One region of the Aquitalea sp. FJL05 genome, then DNA from elsewhere that is predicted to be linked to it. Evidence: predicted binding sites of a transcription regulator. Region 1 holds the regulator's gene; the other holds the start of a gene.
What was found. Region 1 encodes FNR, which switches genes on or off when oxygen is low (the NO sensors DNR and NnrR bind a similar motif). Its sites were predicted from a motif close to TTGATNNNNATCAA; they were not measured.
Positions count from the first base shown of each region.

Region 2: the regulator FNR is predicted to act here: its motif matches at 3,135-3,148, upstream of DBR44_RS01985 (4-hydroxyproline epimerase).

Region 1 covers NZ_QAJS01000005.1:206,035-211,246, reverse strand. The annotation lists gene hmpA (NO-inducible flavohemoprotein) at 1-800, shown strand, start outside; gene DBR44_RS04415 (Rrf2 family transcriptional regulator) at 890-1,360, shown strand; gene hemN (oxygen-independent coproporphyrinogen III oxidase) at 1,482-2,888, opposite strand; gene fnr (fumarate/nitrate reduction transcriptional regulator Fnr) at 3,001-3,747, shown strand; gene DBR44_RS04400 (flavodoxin family protein) at 3,881-4,339, opposite strand; gene DBR44_RS04395 (DUF1853 family protein) at 4,336-5,212, opposite strand, start outside.
Region 2 covers NZ_QAJS01000002.1:110,346-115,557, forward strand. The annotation lists gene DBR44_RS01975 (aldehyde dehydrogenase (NADP(+))) at 1-953, opposite strand, end outside; gene DBR44_RS01980 (dihydrodipicolinate synthase family protein) at 1,036-1,983, opposite strand; gene DBR44_RS01985 (4-hydroxyproline epimerase) at 2,046-2,972, opposite strand; gene DBR44_RS01990 (AraC family transcriptional regulator) at 3,233-4,009, shown strand; gene cysN (sulfate adenylyltransferase subunit CysN) at 4,303-5,212, opposite strand, start outside.

The DNA.
Region 1 (5,212 bases):
ACCAGCGTGCCGCCACCCAAGCCGGTGGCTGGAGCGGCTGGCGGCCATTCCGGGTGGTGAACAAGCAGGTGGAAAGTGCGGAAATCACCTCTTTCTATCTGCAGCCCGCCGATGGCGGTGCCTTGCCGGACTTCCAGCCCGGTCAGTATGTATCGGTCCAGCGCTATATCCCGGAATGGGGGCTGTGCCAGCCACGCCAGTACAGCCTGTCGGATGCCCCGGGCAAAGACTGGCTGCGCATTTCGGTCAAGCGTGAAGAAGCACAGGGTGATGCACCTGCAGGCAAGGTGTCCGGCCAGTTGCATGCAGAGCTGGCGGAAGGAGACATCCTGCAGGTTTCACCGCCGTTCGGTGACTTCGTGCTGCATCAGGATCGCGCAACGCCGGTGGTGCTGATCAGTGCCGGTGTCGGCCAGACCCCGCTGCTGTCCATGCTCAGGCATCTGCTGGAAAGCGGCAGCCAGCGCCCCATTCGCTACCTGCACGCCGCACGGCACGGCCAGGTCCATGCCATGAAACAGGAAGTGGGCCAACTGGCGGCTCAACATCCGGTGCTGGCCAGCACGGTGTTTTATGAATGCCCGCAAGACACAGACCGGCTGGGCCAGGACTACCAGCGCGCCGGCCGCATCGATGCCGAGGCCATCCGTGAGCATGCCCTGCTGGCGGATGCCGACTACTACTTGTGCGGCCCGCAGGCCTTCATGCAACAGCAGCGCTCACAGCTGCGCGCCAGCGGTGTGGCAGCAACCCGCATCCACATGGAAGTATTCGGCTCCAACGCCATGGCCAGCGACTGATTGCCTGCTGCACGTGGTTTGCCGCAGCGCATTGTGAGGGTGGGCCGTGCGGAGTATCCTGCGCGGCACCGCCTTTACCCTTCCAGCCCATGCAACTGAACCGTTTTACCGATCTGGCATTGCGCGTGTTGATGTACCTGACACATCGCGATCGCGAACAGGCCGTTACCATCAGCGAAATCGCCGAGCGCTTTGCCATATCGCGCAACCATCTGGTCAAGGTGGTGCATTTCATGGGACAGCAAGGCTGGCTGCTGACCAGTCGTGGCAAGGGTGGTGGCCTGGCACTGGCCCAGCCACCGGAGCATTACCAGCTGGGTAGCATCATCCGCATTCTGGAGGGCAATACCGCCCTGATCGACTGTGCCACGCCCCCTTGCGCATTGCGCCAGGATTGCCGTCTCAAGTCGGCGCTGGATGTCGGCCTGCAAGCCTTTTTCTCCGTGCTGGATGGTTATACCCTGCGCGATATCGTCGCCAGCCCCACCGGCGAGGCGATTATCCGGCTGCATCGGCAGCAAAAACCCTCCCCCTTGCCGGACGACGCCACGGAAGGCTGATCCAAGCACGGCAAACTGTTGTAAAAAACCATCACTTTTCAAACAAAAAGCCCGCAGCAAGCGGGCTTTTTTTCGCGGTTTTTTTCAGGGTTTTCCCTTGGAAAAAACAGCATTGCGGGTGTCAAATCGTCTTGGAATAACGCGCCTTGGTTTCACGCTCGCGCAAGTGGCGGTCGAACAGCATGGCGATATTGCGGATCAGGAAGCGGCCTTTCGGCTCCACCATCAGGAAATCACCGTCAAAAGTCAGCAAGCCCAGCTTGTGATATTCGCGGATGGCCGGCAGTTCCTCTGCAAAATATTCAGCGAAATTGATGCCATGCACCTGCTCGATGGCCTCCACCGACAGCGAGAAGCGGCACATCAGCGCCTGGATAATGCCACGGCGCAGGATGTCGTCCTGATCCAGCACCATGCCGCGCATCACCGGCAAACGGCCCTCATCCAGCGCGGCGTAATAGCTGTCCAGGTCCTTCTCATTCTGGCTGTAACAGGGGCCGACCTTGCCGATGGACGAGACACCAAGACCGATCATGTCGCAGTCGGCATGGGTGGAATAGCCCTGGAAATTGCGCTGCAGGCGGGCCTGGCGCAAGGCGATGGCCAGGTCGTCTTCCGGCTTGGCAAAGTGGTCCATACCGATAAATACATAGCCGGCATCCGCCAGGCTTTTTACCGCATCCTGCAGGATATCCAGCTTGGTGCTGGCCGTCGGCAGATCCGCTTCGTTGATGCGCCGCTGCGGCATGAACACCGTGGGCAAATGAGCATAGTTGTACAGCGCCAGCCGGTCTGGACTGATGGCAATCACCTTGTCCAGCGTGGCTTTCAGCGATGCGCGCGTCTGCAGCGGCAGGCCGTAGATCAGGTCCACACTGACCGACTTGAAACCCGCCTCGCGGGCGGCATCGATCACTTCCAGCGTCTCGGCTTCGCTCTGCACGCGATTGACCGCCTGCTGCACCTGCGGGTCGAAATCCTGGATGCCCACGCTCATGCGGTTAAAGCCCAGACGTGCCAGATGGTGCACGGTCTCGCGGCCCACCTTGCGCGGATCGATCTCGATGGAATATTCTCCCTCCGGCAAAAATTCGAAGTGAGTGCGCAGCATGCCCATCAGCCGGTCCAGCTGTTCATCGGACAGGAAGGTGGGTGTACCACCACCAAAATGCAGCTGGATCAGCTTTTCGCGACAGCCCAGTGAGGCGGCCACCAGCTTGATCTCTTTTTCCAGATAGTCGAGGTAGCGATCAGCGCGGCTTTTGTCTTTGGTGATGATCTTGTTGCAGCCGCAGTAGTAACATACCGTGTTGCAGAACGGTATATGAACGTACAATGATATTGCGTTCTGATGCATGCCAAGGTGGCGTTGCTTCAGCCAGTGTTTATAGTCCTTCTCGCCAAACGCCGGCGTAAAGCGGTCGGCCGTCGGGTAAGAAGTGTATCTTGGGCCAGAGCCATCAAGACGTTCGATCAACGCTCGGTCGAACTCACAGTGGGTGGGCGAAAACGGATGGGTGGTGTGCATGTCGTCGGGTATTGATAGTCAAACGTCAGGTGGACTGGTAAATTTGCGGAAAACGTGTGAATTCCGCTTTGACAAGGGTCAAGCTTCTTTACAGGGTTGTACAAAACACTCGATGTCTGACCAAAACCAACACACTATTCACGCACTGAAGGTGTCCTGCTCCAACTGCAGCCTGCGCGAACTCTGCCTGCCCATCGGGTTGAACCGCGACGAAATGACGCAGCTGGACGCCGTGATCCGTCAGAGCCGCCGCCTCAAGCGCGGCGAGTACCTGTTCCGCAGCGGCGAGGGCTTCAAGTCCCTGTTCGCAGTGCGTACTGGTTTCTTCAAAACCAGCGTCGCCAGCCAGGACGGTCGCGAACAGGTCACCGGCTTTTTGATGTCCGGCGAACTGATGGGCCTCGATGGCATTTCTTCCAATGTGCATGGCTGCGACGCCATCGCCCTGGAAGACAGCGAAGTCTGCGAGCTGCCCTTCAATCGCATGGAAAGCCTGGGGCGCGATATTCCCAGCCTGCAGCACCACTTTTTCCGGCTGATGAGCCGCGAAATCGTGCGCGATCAGAACGTCATGCTGCTCCTGGGCAATATGAAAGCGGAAGAACGCCTGGCGGCCTTCCTGCTCAACCTGTCGCAGCGTCTGTCCACACGCGGCTTTGCTGCCAATGACTTCATCCTACGCATGAGCCGTGAGGAAATCGGCAGCTTCCTCGGCCTGAAACTGGAAACGGTCAGCCGTACGCTGTCCAAGTTCCAGCAGCAGGGCTGGCTGAGTGTCGATCACAAGCACATCCAGCTGATCAAGGCCGACGCACTGAAAGACCTGATTGCCGGCTGCACCCACGCCAACGGCGTCTGAAGCAGCAGCCAACCAGAAACACCGCAGCCCTGCTTGCCGGCAGCCTGCGGTGTTTTTGCATCTTGCGCATTACTGGCACGGCCGACCATTCGTCTGAAGACCTAGTCCGGTCGGCTAAGCCGCCCGCCCTGCCCTACCAGCGCCCCACCAGCATGCCTGCGGCCAGCATCTCGCCCCGCTCCATGGCCTGCTCCCGATGCTGCGGCAATATCTCGCCCTGCGCCAGCAAGGGCGGCAAGACTTCCTTCCAGCCATAACCGCAGGCAATGCGGCGCATGGCCTGGATCGCTCCCAGACCATCCGTACCTGCCGACACCAGCATCAGATAGGGCAGACCCTCGGTCTTCCCCTGTGCCGGGTAATAGGTGCGATCAAAAAAATCCTTCACTTTACCCGCCATATAGCCAAAGTTCTCCGGCGTTGCCAGCACGATGGCATCAGCAGCCAGCAAATCATCCAGTCCTGCCTCCGCGGCTGGCAGGCGGCTGATGTGGAGTTCTGCGCACAGCGGCAACAGCGGCTGACAGAAGGCATCGATCAATTGCAAGGTGTGGCCAGTCTGGCTGGCGTAGATAATCAACAACCGTTTCATGGAGCGGGCCTGCCATCAATAGTGGCCAGCAAGGCCTGTAATCGGTCCTGCTGCGGCCAGCCCGGCGGCACCACAAAGCCGCGAGCCACTTCCTCCCAGTAACCATCCCCCACCGGCAGCAATTCGGCCACCAGCTGTGGTACCGCCGCCTGCAACAGCTCTTGGCGCAGGCTATCCTGCTCACGCACCATGCCCTGCTCTACCCGCGCCGGGGCCAGCCAGCCCAGCCGCGATAGCCATATCCAGCGCCCTCCGCTGGAAAAGCTTGGCCAGGGCTGCTGCAAAGGACTGATCCAGCCTTGCAGTTGCTCCGGCGCCAATGGCGCAGCCGGGACAGCTGGCGTACCGGCATAGAAGAACCAGCCGGCCAGCCGCGCGGCACTGGCACAGCCGGCAAAACCGGGCGGCAAGACACGGGCCGCCGCAGGATGACGGGCCAGTTGCAGTTGTTCCTGTAATTTGGCGGCCTTGAGCGGCCAGGCGTCGCGCAGGCTGGGACCGACCAGAGTGTCCGCGCCATGTCCCAGCTGCAGATAGAATTTGCTGGCGGTTTCCACGTGCAGTGGCACACCATCCAGCCGGATCAGGAAATCGAATTCGCCGATGGTGCGGCCACCGGCCTCACGCACCGGCACATTGGCCGCCACCAGTTCGATATGCGGAGCCAGCTGGAACCAGAAAGCCAGCAGGCGTTCGGCATAGTGGCCAAGCCGCTGGCAAGGCTGTTGCGCCAGCCAGTGTGAGAGCGGTGCCGGATTTTCCTCCAGCTCCGCCAGCAAGGCATGGCCCTGTGGGCCCAGCAACTGCGCGGGCGACAGATTGCGGCCACTATCCCAGGGCGCAGGAGAGGTCAGCAGAAAAGCCAGATCACGC
Region 2 (5,212 bases), on a different contig from region 1:
CGCTCCAGCGCCGGCCCCTGTACGGCAATCAGTAGGCCGGGGTTGGTACAGAACTGCCCTGCCCCCTGCGTCAGCGAGCCGACAAAGCCCTGCGCCAGCACATCGCTGCGCGCCTGCAAGGCAGCGGGCAGCAGGAATACCGGGTTGGTGGAGCTCATTTCGGCATAGACCGGAATCGGCTCCGGGCGATTCTGCGCCGCCTGGCACAGCGCCAGACCTCCACTGCGCGAACCGGTAAAGCCCACCGCCTTGATACGCGGATCGGTCACCAGGGCATTGCCCACCTCGCGACCACTGCCAAACAGCAGCGCGAACACCCCGGCAGGCAGACCGCACTTGGCCAGCGCCCGGCCAATGGCTTGACCGGCCAGCTCGCTGCTACCGGGATGGGCGCTGTGCGCCTTGACGATGACCGGACAACCAGCCGCCAGTGCCGAAGCGGTATCTCCCCCCGCCACCGAGAAGGCCAGCGGGAAATTGCTGGCCCCGAACACCGCCACCGGGCCCAGCGGAATGTGGCGCTGGCGCAGGTCGGCACGCGCTAGCGGCTGACGTTGCGGCTGGGCGCTATCGATCCGTACATCCAGCCATTCGCCGGCACGCACGGTGCGGGCAAAAATCCGCAGCTGACCACACGTGCGGCCGCGTTCCCCCTGCAGGCGGGCGCGTGGCAGGCCGGTTTCGAGCATGGCACGTTCGATCAGCTCATCGCCCAAGGCTTCGATTTCCTCGGCAATGCTTTCCAGAAAACGGGCACGTAGCTCCGGCGTGGTTTCCCGATAGGCAGCAAAGGCAGCCCAGGCCAGCGTACAAGCCTGTTCGACCTGGCTCAGGTCTGCACCGGCATAAGCGGGCGCCAGCGCCAGCCCAGTGGCTGGGTCAATTGCCCGGCTGCCTTCGCGCTGGCCGGCAACGGCCTGCCCGCCAATCAGCATCTTGCCTGTCAGATTCATAGGGGTTCCTGCACCTTGGATGGCTGCTAATGGGATAAGCCCGGCCACGCCAGCGGCATGGCACGGGTAGTCGGAGACAGGCTCAGGCTGCGTTCAGGCCGGCCGACCAGTTGCGATACCACTCGCGGAACAGCGCGTACTGGGTTTCGGCATAGCGGCGCTGCGCTGCGCTCAGCACATCGGTTTCGTTGAAGTGCAGGCTGTACTCCTGGTCACCGTTGAGGACCATCAGGTACTTGTAATACAGCACCAGGTCGCAGCCCTCGTCGAAGGAGGACAACACCGCCAGCGCAGATTCCAGCTCGCGCGCCTGGCTGCGGGCTACGGCGTCTCCCTTGGCGGCCGCCTTGCTCAGCGCCACCAGATGCAGCACTTCGCGCGGCAGCGCATTGCCGATGCCGGTGATAGCGCCGGTGGCATTGCAATTGACAAAGCCATGCACCACCTGGGTGTCCACCCCCACCATCAGGGTGACCTGATCATCCTGCGAGGTGATGTGCTCGGCGGCATAGCGCATGTCAGCGGCACCACCGAACTCCTTGAAGCCAATCAGGTTGGGATAGCTGCGACGCAGTTCGAAGAACAGGTCGGCGCGGGTGGCAAAACCGTAATAGGGACTGTTGTAGATCACCGCCGGCAGGTTTGGCGCGGCAGCGAGGATGGCGGAGAAATGGGCTTTCTGGGCAGCCGGCGATGCACCACGCGACAGTACGCGTGGAATCACCATCAGGCCGTGTGCACCCACGCGGGCAGCGTGGGCTGCATGCGCGACCGCCTCGCGGGTATTCACCGCACCGGTACCGACAATGGTGGGCACGCCGGCAGCCACCAGCCGCGCCACGCCCTCCTGGCGCTCGGCTTCGCTCAGCAGCGGCCAGTCGCCCATCGAGCCGCAATACACCACGGCGCTCATGCCAGCGGCAATCAGTTGCTGGCCCTTGGCTACCAGCGCGTCAAAATCCGGCTTGCGCTCTGCGGTACACGGGGTCATCAGGGCCGGGATGCAACCGGTGAAAATGTTGTCGCTCATTGTTTTGCTCCTTGCAGCTTGTATGTATGTGTGTGTGGGGGATGTCAGTGCGGCGTGTGGGCTCAAATGCCCCACGCGAAAGGGTCTTGTTCGTCGATGAGCAGCGTGCTGTTGGCGGTGACGTAGGCGCGGCCGGTAATGAAGGGGCGAATCAGCTCGCCCTCGCGCTGGTAATGACCGACAAACTGGCTGCCGGTAATGCTGGCCTGTACCCAGTACTCGCCTTCGGCCAGCTTGCCGTCGGCAGCCAGACAAGCCAGCTTGGCGCTGGTGCCGGTGCCGCAGGGCGAACGGTCGTAGGCCTTGCCCGGACACATGACAAAGTTGCGGCTGTCGGCCTCGGCATCGTCGGCGAACAGCTCAACGTGGTCGATCAGCGCGCCGTCGGCCCCGGTGATGCCTTGCGCTTCCAGCGCCTTGAGCATGGCCCAGGTAAAGGTGGTCAGCGCCTCCACATTGCCCATTTCCAGCGCCATGCCGTGCTCGGCCACCAGGAAGAACCAGTTACCGCCCCAGGCGACATCGCCATGGAATACACCGTAACCCGGCACCTCCACCGCCACTTGCTGGCGGTAACGGTAGGCCGGCACATTGCCCAGCGTGACTGCACCGTCCGCATGCAGGGTGGCGCTGACCGGCCCCACCGGGGTATCGATCTTGTGCACGCCCGGTGCAATCAGGCCCTGGTAATGCAGTGAGGCAATCAGGCCGATGGTGCCGTGGCCGCACATGCCCAGATAACCGGTGTTGTTGAAGAAAATCACCCCGCAAGTGGTATCCGGCGACACGGGGGCGCAATACAGCGCGCCCACCAGTACCTCGCTGCCACGCGGCTCCAGCAGGCAGGCGCGCCGCCACTGGTCGTGCTGCTGGCGCAGTACGTCGCGCTGCTCGGCCATGCTGCCACCGGTCAGCGCGGGGAATCCTTGCATCACCAGCCGGGTGGGTTCGCCCCCGGTGTGGGAATCGATGATGTGTATCTGTTTCATTGGCCTGTCCATTCCAAAAACGTGAATGACGGATGGCGGGCAGATGCACCAGGCAGGACCACACGCAACAACGCCTTGCAGTGCCTTGATTCCATTGCATCTTCGTGCCGCATCCGTCTTCGTCAGCACCTGCATAGAATGGCTTCATTGCCGCCAACATTCTTGATGGTTATCATCAGCGACAATGACGAAATCGGCACAATTGGCGTTTTCGGGATAAAAATCCCTCCGACGAGGGGAAGCAAGGCAAAGGGGAAAGAATGACTGGCGATACGCTGGAAACCATCGCGCGCTGGCAGGAAACCATGCGCCCGCCGTCCATTGCCGCACTGCTGGCTGGGCTGGGGCCGCTGCTGCCGGTGCTGGACCTGATCCCGAATGCAGCGATCTTCATCAAGGACCGTCAGGCGCGTTACCTGGTGGCCAACCAGACACTGATGGAACGCTGCGGCCTGAAAAGCCTGCAACCGCTGCTGGGCAAGACCAGTGTCGAGGTGTTTCCGGCGCAGTTGGGGCCGGTCTATACCGCGCAGGACATGAAAGTGCTGGAGGGTGGGCTGGTACTGGAAAGCCAACTGGAACTGCACCTGTTCAAGAACCGCGAACCCGGCTGGTGCCTGACCTACAAATGGCCGCTATACAGCCAGGCCAATGAAATCATCGGGCTGATCGGGATTTCGCTGGACCTGCAAGCAGCCAGCAAGACCCACCCGGCCTACAAGCGGCTGGTGGCGGTGGACGAGTTCATCCGCCAGCACTTCAACCGCCCGGTCAGCATGGAAGAGCTGACTGCCATTGCCGGCGTCTCCGCCGCCCAGCTGGAACGCTACTGCAAAAAGGTGTTCCACCTGACCCCTCGGCAGATGATTCACAAGGCACGGCTGGAACACGCCCACCGCTTGTTGCACAGCGATATGGCGATTACCGATGTCGCCCTGCACTGCGGCTACACCGACCACAGTGCCTTCAGCCGCCAGTTCAAGGCGCTGACCGGCTTCACCCCGCGCCAGTATCGCCAGGCTACCGGGCAGGGCTGAGTACCATGCAGACAAAAAATCGACCAGGGTTTGGCTAGCGCTATTACAGCTAGTCCCGACTCCAGTAGAACGCTGCGCCCAAGTCTTGTTATCTGCCTCACCCGAGCAAGGCTGGGGGCCATCCACCACCATAAAGAAACCCCCCTATGCAGCTTCGTAAAATATTACGGGCCACATAGGGGGGCTGATTTTCGTGTAAATGCTGCGTTAATGCTGCTTTGCGGTGCACTAGTTAGACGCCAGTCCTTGCCAAACCCGATAAAGGCATGACTCCGCAAGGAATAGCGTGCGACTTAGAGCAGCTTCGAAATATCCTTCGCTTCCCAGTGCGGGAAGTGCTTGCGTACCAGCTGGTTGAACTCCAGCTCGAAGGCGCGCAGGCGGGCCAGTTCATCGCTTACCGGGGCCGCACTGGATTCGGCAGCTGCGCTGATCATGCCGGCAGCCGCTGTTGCATTGGACAAGCGATCGATGATCACGAAGCTGCCCGTGCCACGGCTCAGGGCATAGGCGTCGAACACGGCCGGTGCATTCAACTCCACCCGGCACAGGGCAATCTCATTCAGTGCCAGCTCTGCTGCATTGAACTGCTGCAGCGAATTCACATCCACCCGATGCTGGATGCTGCTTACCCGGCCAGTGACGACCTTGCCAGCCAGCTTGAAACCATATTCCTTGCCCAACTCCAGCGGTGCTTCGGCCATCCATACCAGGTGGGCATCGAATGCCTGGGACACACTGGGCTGCTGCTCGCCAGCACGCACGATCATGTCACCGCGCGAGATGTCGATTTCATCTTCCAGGGTCAGGGTAATGGCCTGGCCAACAAAGGCAGAAGGCTGATTGCCTTCAAAGGTGACCACTTCCTTTACCTTGCTGCGCTTGCCGGAAGGCAGGGCCACGATCTCATCACCCGGTTTCACTTCACCGGCGACCACCGTGCCGCAGAAACCACGGAAATCCAGGTTCGGGCGATTCACATACTGCACCGGCAGGCGGAAGGCATCCAGCGCCACATCATGGCTGACCTGTACGCTCTCCAGCAGCTCCATCAGGGTAGCGCCCTGATACCAGCCCATGTTTGCGCTGCGGGTCACCACATTGTCGCCACGCAGGGCGGAGATCGGCACAAAGCGGATATCCGGAATGGTCAGGTGCTCGGAAAACGACAGGTATTCGTCACGAATGCGCTGGTAGGTTTCT